DNA from 3 places in the Hymenobacter arcticus genome. Region 1 is predicted to be linked to each of the others. Evidence: riboswitches for the same ligand, from Rfam matches in the RefSeq annotation. Region 1 holds a riboswitch; each other region holds the start of a gene.

Region 1 (3,269 bases):
GGCCTCTACGACTTAAATCGTAATATCCGTCCCGTGGGCGAGGCCTATAAAAAGCTCATCAGCCAGTGGAAGCAGGTGCTGCCCACCCAAACGGCCTGCCTGCAAGTGCCCCTCATCATGCCCCAGGAAAGCAACGCCGCCTGGGCCCGGCAGCAAAAAGAGGCCAGCCAGCAGGCCCAGGCCCAGCCCTCTACCACCACCGCCAACGCGCCGCTGCAAGCCAACCATTAAGTAAGGAGGTAGCGTGGACTCTGCGAGTCCGCGCGTTGCGCCACTTGCCAATCTCTTACCCTAACGTTCCCACGCGCGGACTCGCAGAGTCCACGCTACACCGCTCTACATCATGCGTTTCCAGGATAAAGTAGTCATAATTACGGGTGGGGCCAGCGGCATCGGCCTGGCCATTGCCAAGCGCCTGGCTTCGGAAGGCGCCCGCCTCGTGCTGGCCGATATCAACCAGGCCAACCTCGACCAGGCCGCCCCCGTGCTGAAAGATGCCGGCGCGCCCGACGTGCTCACCAGCCTCTGCAACGTAGCCCAGGAAGACCAGGTAATTGCTACCGTGGCCGCCACGCTCACCAAGTTTGGCCGCCTCGACGTGGTGGTGAATAACGCGGGCCTCATGCATTTTAAGCCCCTCGAAGAACTCACCGGCGACGACTGGCTGCGTGTGCTGGGCGTGGACTTGCTGGGCGCGTTTTACTTCACCAAGCAGGCGTTTTTGCACATGAAGCCGGGCGGCAACATCGTGAACGTAGCCAGCATCCACGCCGTGGCCACCGAGGCGCTGGTGGCCCCCTACGCCGCCGCCAAGGCCGCCGTACTGTCGCTCACCCGCTCATCGGTGATTGAGGGCAAGCCCAAAGGCCTGCGTACCAACGTAGTGCTGCCGGGGGCCATCGACACGCCCATGCTCTGGAACAACCCCAACGTGAAGTCGGGCGTCGAAAAAATCAACCCCAGCGACGTGGGCAAGCCCGAAGACGTGGCCGCCGCCGTGGCCTACCTCGCCTCCGACGATGCCGCCTTTGTGCAGGGCGCCGAGATGCGCGTGGATGGCGGGCGCCTCGACCACTTGTAGGCCGCGGGGCCGAACGGTGGCGCGGGCAGCCCTGGGGCCAAGGGGCCAGCCACTGGCGGGCAGTGCTACCTTTGCAACCGAGCAAGGGTAGTCGCTTCCGCGGTGCGGGGCGGCTTTAAAAGGGAATTCGGTGCGAAACCGAGACAGTCGCCGCTGCTGTGACCCCAGTTGCCAACCGGCCGATACGTGGCGCCACTGTTCTTGCGGGAATGGGAAGGCCATCGGCCGGGGGGAAGTCAGAAGACCTGCCGTTGCCTCCTTCACCCACCGCTTTCGGTAGAAAAGCGCGCCGTACCATGCCCCACTCCTCGCCTACCCCCGGCCGCGCCGGGGGCCTAGCTTCCCCTTTTTTTACCTGGCGAACTAGTTGTTTACTAGCTACTTTGCTAACGAGCCACCTGGTTGGGCTGGGGCAAGTGCGGCCCGCCCGGGCGGGCACGGCGGTGCCAGTAGCTCGCCCCGCCGTGCCCGCCCGCCCGGCCCCGGCGCCCGGGCGCACCTCGGTGCAATACGCCAAGGGCTTTCGCCTGGCGTACGCGGGTAACTACAAGGTAATCACCATTCAAATCCCCACCGAGCCGGCGGCCACGGCCAGGCGCTACCTGCTGGTGCCGCGCGGGGCCGCGCGCCCGGCCGGCTACCCCGATGCGCAGGTTATCGAAACGCCGATTCGCAGCCTCGTAGGCTTGTCGTCGATGCACGTGGCGCTGGCCGATTTTCTGGGGGCCGCCGATGTGCTGGTGGGCGTGGGCAGCTTGCAGTACGTGTCGGCGGCGCGGGTGCGGCAGCGCATTGCCACCGGCCAGCTCTACGAGGTAGGCCAGGGCAAGGAGCTGAACAACGAGCTGCTGGTGGCCCACCACCCCGACCTGGTAATGACCACCGGCTGGCCCGGCGAGCGCGCCGACCAATTTCAAACCCTGCACGCGGCGGGTATCCCGGTCATTATCAATTCGGAGTGGGTCGAGACCACGCCCCTGGCCCGCGCCGAGTGGGTGAAAGTGCTGGCCGCCCTGCTCAACAAGGAAGTCGTGGTCAACCAAAAGTTCGACGCCGTGGCCCGCGAGTACCAGCGCCTGGCCGCGCTGGGCAAGCAGGCCACCCGGCAACCCAGCGTAGTGGTCGGCCTGCCCTTTAAAGACGTGTGGTACGTGCCCGATGCGGATAGCTACATGGCCCAGTTTCTGCGCGACGCGGGTGCCACCTACCACTGGGACCGCACCAAGGCCCCCGGTGGCAGCGTAGCCTTGTCGTTTGAGGCAGTAGCCCCGGTGGCGCTGGCGGCCGACTACTGGCTGCACATTGGCACGCTTACCTCCAAAGCCGGCCTGCTGGCGCAGGATGCCCGCTACGCCGCTTTCGCCCCCGTCCGGAACAACCGGATTTTCAATAACACCCTGCGTACCAACGCCCAGGGCTCCAACGACTACTGGGAATCGGGGGCCATGCACCCCGACCTGCTACTGGCCGACCTGCTCCACATTCTACACCCCGAGCTGCTGCCCACCTGGACGCTCCGCTATTACCAACCACTGCGATGAGCCAGCCCTCGCTTGCACCGGGCCCCGCTGCGCGGCCCGGCCCCCGGCTGGTGCAGGGGCTCCTGCTGCTGGTTGTGCTGGTTGTGGTGGCCTTCGTGCTCGATGTGGCGCTGGGGCCGGTGCGCATTCCGGTGGGCACGGTGGCGCGCCACCTGCTGGGCTACGGTCCGGCGGCCGACACGGCCACGGCTTTCATTGTGCATCAAATCAGGCTGCCCAAAGCACTTACGGCGCTAGCCGTAGGTAGTGGTCTGGCCGTGAGCGGCTTGCAGATGCAGACGCTCTTCCGCAACCCGCTGGCCGGGCCGTCGGCGCTGGGCCTCACGGCGGGCGCGGGGCTGGGCGTGGCCCTGGTAATGCTCACGGGCGGCGGCGTGACGAGTGCCCTGGCCGTGCGGCAGCTGGGGCTGGCCGGCAGCTGGGCGCTGGTGCTGGCGGCCACGGCCGGCGCGGCCCTGGTAATGTCCCTGGTGCTAACCCTGGCGGCGCGGGTGTGCGACAATGTGGTGCTGCTCATTGTGGGCCTGATGGTGGCCAGCGTGACCGGGGCCATCGTCAGCCTATGGCAGTATTTCAGCGCCCCCGAGCAAATTCAGGAGTATTTACTCTGGACGTTTGGGGCGCTGGGCGGCGTCACGGGGCCGCAC
Region 2 (3,269 bases), on a different contig from region 1:
CCGCCAGTAGCGCTCATTAAGCGTGGGCGCGCGGTAGCTGCGCGAGGCGCTGGCCTTGAGCGTGAGCACCGAGTGGGTTGAGTCAGTGAGGGCGGTTTGGCGGCCTAGCCAGTCCCACTCCACGCCCACGGTGGGCGTGAGTGGGGTCGCCCCGCCGGGCAAAAGCGCCTGGCGCAGGTTGCCCGACAGCCGCAGGCCGGGGCGCGGGTCGTAGCGCAGGAGGGCAAAGGCGGCGGCCCGGTTTTCAGATACGGCGGTGGGGCCGTAGCCATCGATGGCCGCGGCAAAATGCTGGGCCTCAGCGCCCACGCGCAGGCTGCCGCGCTCACCCAGCGCGGCGGTGTGCTCGGCCTGGACCTGGGTGGTGCGCATGCGCGAGCGGCTGATGGCGCCGCCATCCTGGTAGTCGAGCACGTCCTCAAACCACGCCCCGCGCACCGACCACTGCCGCCGGGCCGAAGCCAGGTGCCGGTAGCCCAGCAGCAGGCGGCGGCTCTGGTCAAACTCCCGGGTTTGGGTGGGCGCGGCGTACACGCTGGGCATGATGTCGCGGTCGGTGTCGGTGAGCCAGGCGGTAGCCGTGAGCTCGCCGGCCGCGCCCAGGCGCAGGGCCACGTCCTGGCTCAGGCTCCACTGGTGGTGCAGCACCGCGTTGGTGAGGCGGTAGCGCGCCGTTCCCCGCGCCTCTTGCAGGGTGTAGGGGTAGTCGTTTTGGGCGGTGCGCCAGCTGGCGGTGGTGCGGGCCGCCACGCGGGCCGTAGCCCCGCGCACCGCCAGGCTGCCGCCGCGCAGGCCAAAGCTGCCCGCATCAGCTTGCAGGCTGCCGCGCAGGCCGGGCTGCCAGTCGGTTTCGGTATCGAGCAGCACCACCCCGCCAATGGCCCCGCTGCCGTAGAGCGCCGCCGCCGGCCCCGGCTGCACCGCAATGCTAGTAGCCGCGCCCACCGGCAAAATGGCAAAATCGGCCTCGCCCAGCGATGGAATATTGATATTAAACCCCTGCCACAGCACTGCCGTGTGGCGCGAAGCCGTGCCTCGCAGCGCAATGGAAGCCAGCTGCCCCGGCCCGTAGTTCTTGAAATACAGCGGTGTGCGCTCCTCCAGCAGCTCCACCAGGGTGCCGCCCCGGTATTGCGCCAGGGCCAGCGAATCGAGCACCACCTGCCGGCTGCCCACGGCAAAGCGACTGGGCCGCACGGCCTGCACCCGCACCTCGGCCAGCCGGTGGCGGCGGGTGCTCAGCAGCGTGTCGGGGCGCGGGGCCGGGGTGGTTTGGGCGTGCGCGGTGGGGCCGGCGGCCAGCAGCGCCGCCAAGAGGGCGCTGGGTAGCCGCCAGCCGCGGGGGCTGGGAAAAGGAGCGTTGGAAAGGAGCGAAATCAACACGAACTAAATTTTCAAGCGAAAATTCAGCTCAAAACCTTCACGAAGCTTACCGGCCGAAGCCAGAAAACACGCTGGGGCTGAGGCTGAAAGCAGCTGCCGGGTAGCGGTTCGGGTGAACCGGGTGGGGCGGGTGCTCTCATTCTCCGCTCGTCCTCCGCGAGCGCTGAACCTGGTAATGCCCTGGCAGGTCTCCTGGCTTGCGCTGCCGGGTGGGCGGCCTTCCCACTAGCCTGATTATCAGCTGATAACCAAGGCCGGCAGTGGCTTGGGGTGCCCACCCCGATGTAGCGCGTACAGTTGCGGGGACAGCTCCGGCCTTGAACCGGATTCCCTTTTCAACCTCGCTCCGTGGGTAGGAGTCTGGTCACCGTGGCAAGGGCAAAGGTACAATACTTTGCGGGCACGCGTGTGGCCCCTGCCAGACGCATCAAAACCGTCTGCCATGGCGAGCGTAACGAAGTGGAGCGCGGCAATCGCCCCAGAACGAAGTACACCTAAGTCGTTCAGGTGCGATTGCCGCGCTCCACTTCGTTACGCTCGCCATGACAGTTATTTCAGACAAAAACGTGCTCCCCCTGGCCTTCTTCCAGCGCTCCGATGTACTCACCATTGCCCGCGAACTGCTGGGTAAGGTGGTATGTACCGAAATCGATGGCGAGCTGACCACCGGCCGCATCGTCGAAACGGAGGCCTACCGGCACGAGGGCGACCCCAGCATTACGCTGCATTTGCAGCGCAAGGCCCGGCAGGCGCAGGCCCTGTACCAGCCCGGCGGCCACGCCTACCTCTACACCGTGTACCGGGTGCACACCCTATTCAACCTCACTGCGAATGATGCGGCGCACCCCGATGCGGTGCTTATTCGGGCCATAGAACCACTTGAGGGACAAGAGATTATGCTGCGCCGCCGCGGCCTGCCCAAGCTGGCCCGCAACCTCACCGCCGGCCCCGGCGTGCTCAGCCAGGCGCTAGGCCTCACGCCGGCCCTCAACGGCGAGTTGCTCAGCGGCCCCCGCATCTGGATAGAAGATGCCGGCGAAGTACTTGCTGATGAGCAGGTTATCGCCAGCTCGCGCGTAGGGCTGGAGTACGCTGGCGATGAAGCCGTGGCCCTGCCCTGGCGCTTTCGGGTGAAAGACAGCAAGTGGACGAGTCCAGCCAAGTGACTTTCATTTAATAGTTATCAATTAACATTTAATAGTGCTTCTTAACACACTAGGCGAGTGGAAAAGCTGTTAAATGTTAATTGATAACTGTTAAATGACAAGGTGGTGGCGCTCGTCCTTCACGGCGTTGTGGATATCCCACACGATTTCCTGCTCGAAGGGGTGGCGGCGCACGGGGCACTCGGGCATGTGGCACAGCGAGCAGGCGGCAAACGAGCAGGGGTCGGCGTGCACAAACATCTCGATTTCGACGGCGGCGAAGCGGGCCCGAATCAGCTCCTCAATCTCGTGCAGCTCGGTGTGCACCTTCTCCAGCGAGAAATAATAGGGCATCTGCATGTGGCAGTCGATGTGCAGGTTGGCGCCGTAGCGCTGCACGCGCAGGTTGTGCACGTCAATCCAGGCGGGGCGGCGCAGGCGCTGTAGCTCGGCAATGACTTCGGCCACGGTACTGATGTCGCTCTCGTCCATGAGGCCGCCCACGGCGCTGCGCAGCATCTTGTAGCCGTTGTAGAGGATGAAGCCGCCCAGCGCCAGCGCCGCGCCCGCATCAAACTGAATAATGCCCGTGAAGTGCACCAGCACCAGCGCCGCCGACGACACAATGCTCGTGAGCGCGTCGATGTAGAGGTGCTGCCCATCGCCCACCAGCGCCACCGACTGCACCCGCCGCCCGGCGCGAATCAGCCACATGCCCAGGCCAAAATTGACCACTGCTGT
Region 3 (3,269 bases), on a different contig from region 1:
GTGCAGGTCTAGCTCTGCAAATTCGCGGGCTATGCCCCAGTAAAAAATGAGTGCCGACGATGAGCGCGGCTGGCTCAGGGTGCGCTCGGGGGCTGGCTGGCTGGGTAGCAGGCGGCGGTAGGTGGGCACCACGTCCATGTTGCTGACCACCTGCGTGAAGTCGTAAATATCGAGGTCGGTGCGCAGGCCGGTGATGAGGGGGCCGGCCGTGAGAATCTCGCGCACCGGCTCGTTGAACCGAAATTTCACCCCAAACTCCTCGGCCAGCCGGTGCAGGCTGCTGGCAATGGCGTAGATGCCACCCTCGGGGTAAAACGCGCCAATGCCGTGCTCCAGGTGCGGAATGAGCGAAAGCGTGGCCGGGGCCTGGTAGGGGTCGGAGCCATTGTAAGTAGCGTAACGGTCAAAGAGTTGCACTAAGCGCGCGTCCTGACCAAAGGCCTTTTCGTGGCGGGCGTGCATGGTGCCGGTGAGGCCCAGGCTGGGCAGGGCGGCCACGGCCTTCAGCGTTTCGGAGCTGAGGTAGGTGCCCGCTTTATGCAGCGACTTGTGCAAAAAGGTGCCCGCCGTGGCATTGTAGGCCCGGCCGCTACGGGCCAGAAACTGCGCCACGGCGGCGGCCGGTGTACCCAGCTTTTGCTCGACCTCGGCGGCAAACTTCGCCGCGTCGGCCCAGGCGGTGAGGCGCGTGCCGTCGGCAAAGAAGTAGTTGGTGATGGGGTCGAGGCGCTCGTAGCGGAAGTAGTCGGCCGGGTCGCAGTGGGCCAGCCGGAAGACATCGTCCACCAGCTGCGGCAGCGTGAACAGCGACGGCCCCGCGTCGAAGCGGTAGCCGCCGGGCAGTTCAAACTGGTGCATTTTGCCCCCAAACGAACTGCTGGCCTCAAATACCGTGACCGGGTGCCCGGCCACCGCTAGCCGCGCCGCGGCGGCCAGCCCCGCCACGCCCGCCCCAATAATGGCCACGGGCTGACGGGTGGGCGAAAGTTTCTTTTTCGTAAACACTACGCTGCTAACCGCTAGTCCGGGGTGATAAGTTTGCCTCGGCCCGCCGAAAATACGCGCTACCTTCGCGGCGGTTTACTGCTGCTTCGATTTTTTATAAATCAACCAGCGGCCGGTTTTCGACTGCCCGCCTGGGCCATCGGAATGAAAAGGGAAGCGGGTGAAACTCCCGCACAGACGCGCTACTGTAAGTACCCACCCAGTGCCACCCCGCAAGTTTCCATTGGCTTCGGCCGAGAAGGAGGGGGTGGCATGGTACAAAGTCAGGAGACCTGCCGGCCGCCATTTGATGCTTCCTCCGCGCTTTGGGGCTCCGCATCAGGTTTGGCACGCTGGCGGCCCGGCTATTGCGTGTGCGGTGGCCGGGGCGGGCGTAGCTGGGTCTGAATGAGTGCTTTAGCAAGTTGGGAGAAGATGAAAAAACGAGCGCCGTGGACGCGTCATTTTTTCTTTTCAGCCCTATGATAGCCCTCGCCGACCAGATTGCCCGCGCCGAAACGCGCATCTTCAAAGCCGTATTTCCGAACACGACTAACCACTACGACACGCTCTTCGGCGGGGCCACGCTCATGCTGATGGACGAGGTGGCCTTCATCACGGCTACCCGCTTTTCGCGCCTCAAAATGGTGACGGTATCCTCCGATAAAGTGGATTTTACGCACCCCATCCCCGGCGGCACGCTGGTCGAACTCATTGGTAATGTGGTGCATGTGGGCCGTACTAGCCTGCAAGTGCGCGTCGAGCTATTTGTAGAGCAGATGTACGCGGAGGGTCGGCTGCTAGCCGTGACTGGCTCGTTCACGTTCGTGGCCGTGGACGACCAGCGCCGCCCCACGCCACTTAGGCCGGTGGAAGCGACAGTGTAAAGTGTGGGTAAAAAAAACGTCATGCTGAACGCAGTGAAGCACCTCGCTTACGCCGCTAGAGTTATTAATCCAGCGGCGCGAGCGAGGTGCTTCACTGCGTTCAGCATGACGTTCTGATTTTCTGCGAGTTACTCCACAGCCAGCACCAGGCCCTTCAAGTACGCGCCCTCGGGGTGAAAGAGGCTTACCGGGTGGTCGGCGGGCTGGGTGAGGCGGTGCAGGATGCGCGCCGGCCGGCCAGCCTCAATAGCGGCGGCCAGTACGGCGCCCTCAAACAACTCAGGGCTAACTACTTGCGAGCACGAGAACGTGAACAGCAGACCGCCCGGTGCGAGGTGGGCAATGCCGGCCGCGTTGAGGCGCTTGTAGCCCATGAGGGCGGCGTGGCGGGCGCTGAGGTGCTTAGCAAACGCGGGCGGGTCGAGCACCAGCAGGTCGTACTCGGCCGAGTGGCTTTTGAGGAAGGTGAGCACGTCGTCGGGGTAGGCGGCGTGGCGGTCAGCGTGGTGCGAAAGCTCGGCATTGCGCTCAGTTAAAGCAATAGCTTTCTTACTGCTATCGACGGAGTGCACCAACTCGGCGCCGGCTTCGAGGGCGTACACCGAGAAGCCGCCGGTGTAGCAAAACGTATTGAGCACGCGGCGACCGGGCGAGTAGCGGGCCAGCAGGGCGCGGTTGTCGCGCTGGTCGATGAAGAAACCGGTTTTCTGGCCCGTTTCCCAGTCCACGGCAAACTGGTGGCCGTTTTCGTGCACCAAGTGCTCTTGGCCGGTGCTTTCACCGAAGAGGTAGCCATTCTTGTTGTCGCCTACGGCGTGGCCGGGCGTGGTTTCGGCGCTCTTGTCGTAGATGGCGCGCAGCTTGTCGCCAAACACAACTTGCAGGGCATCAGCTATTTCGGGGCGGGCGCGGTACATGCCCACGCTGTGCGCCTGCACCACGGCCACGTCGCCATACACGTCGATGATGAGGCCCGGTAGGCCGTCGCCCTCGGCGTGCACCAGCCGGAAAACGTTGGTATCGGCCGTGCCCGTGAGGGCTAGGCGCTGGCGCAGCGCGTAGGCATTGGCCAGGCGCTTCACCCAGAAATCAGCGGTTGGCATTTCCGCTTCCGGCCCAAAATCCAGCATGCGCACCGCGATGGAGCCGCTGCCCGAGTAGTGGCCCACGCCCAGTAATTCACCCGCCTGGGTCTCTACGCGCACGGCCGCGCCCTCGGCCGGCTCGCCCAGGGCGCGGGCAATGGCCCCCGAAAATACCCAGGGGTGGCGGCGGCGCAGGGAGTGGTCTTTTCCGTTTTTGAGGACGATGGTGGCGGGCATGAGCTTGGTACTTGAGTGTTGCTAATTAGTACAAAGGTCGTCTGTCATGGCGAGCCTGCGAAGCAATCGCACCAGA

Evidence for each region. Region 1 has a riboswitch for cobalamin ahead of ACYVGC_RS06660 (TroA family protein). Riboswitches for the same ligand answer to the same signal wherever they lie in the genome.
Region 2: it holds a riboswitch for cobalamin, as region 1 does, so the genes downstream of both, ACYVGC_RS06130 (TonB-dependent receptor) here and ACYVGC_RS06660 (TroA family protein) in region 1, are expected to answer to the same signal.
Region 3: it holds a riboswitch for cobalamin, as region 1 does, so the genes downstream of both, ACYVGC_RS15525 (acyl-CoA thioesterase) here and ACYVGC_RS06660 (TroA family protein) in region 1, are expected to answer to the same signal.

Annotation. Positions count from the first base shown of each region.
Region 1 covers NZ_BAAGXF010000003.1:46,047-49,315, reverse strand. Annotated here, with positions in the region: gene ACYVGC_RS06670 (glycoside hydrolase family 1 protein) at 1-231, shown strand, start outside; gene ACYVGC_RS06665 (SDR family NAD(P)-dependent oxidoreductase) at 344-1,081, shown strand; cobalamin riboswitch at 1,150-1,348, shown strand; gene ACYVGC_RS06660 (TroA family protein) at 1,465-2,622, shown strand; gene ACYVGC_RS06655 (iron chelate uptake ABC transporter family permease subunit) at 2,619-3,269, shown strand, end outside.
Region 2 covers NZ_BAAGXF010000002.1:598,506-601,774, forward strand. Annotated here, with positions in the region: gene ACYVGC_RS06130 (TonB-dependent receptor) at 1-1,383, opposite strand, end outside; cobalamin riboswitch at 1,549-1,770, opposite strand; gene ACYVGC_RS06135 (DNA-3-methyladenine glycosylase) at 1,926-2,549, shown strand; gene ACYVGC_RS06140 (cation diffusion facilitator family transporter) at 2,640-3,269, opposite strand, start outside.
Region 3 covers NZ_BAAGXF010000009.1:46,216-49,484, forward strand. Annotated here, with positions in the region: gene crtD (phytoene desaturase family protein) at 1-1,005, opposite strand, end outside; cobalamin riboswitch at 1,102-1,299, shown strand; gene ACYVGC_RS15525 (acyl-CoA thioesterase) at 1,467-1,871, shown strand; gene ACYVGC_RS15530 (class I SAM-dependent rRNA methyltransferase) at 2,000-3,193, opposite strand.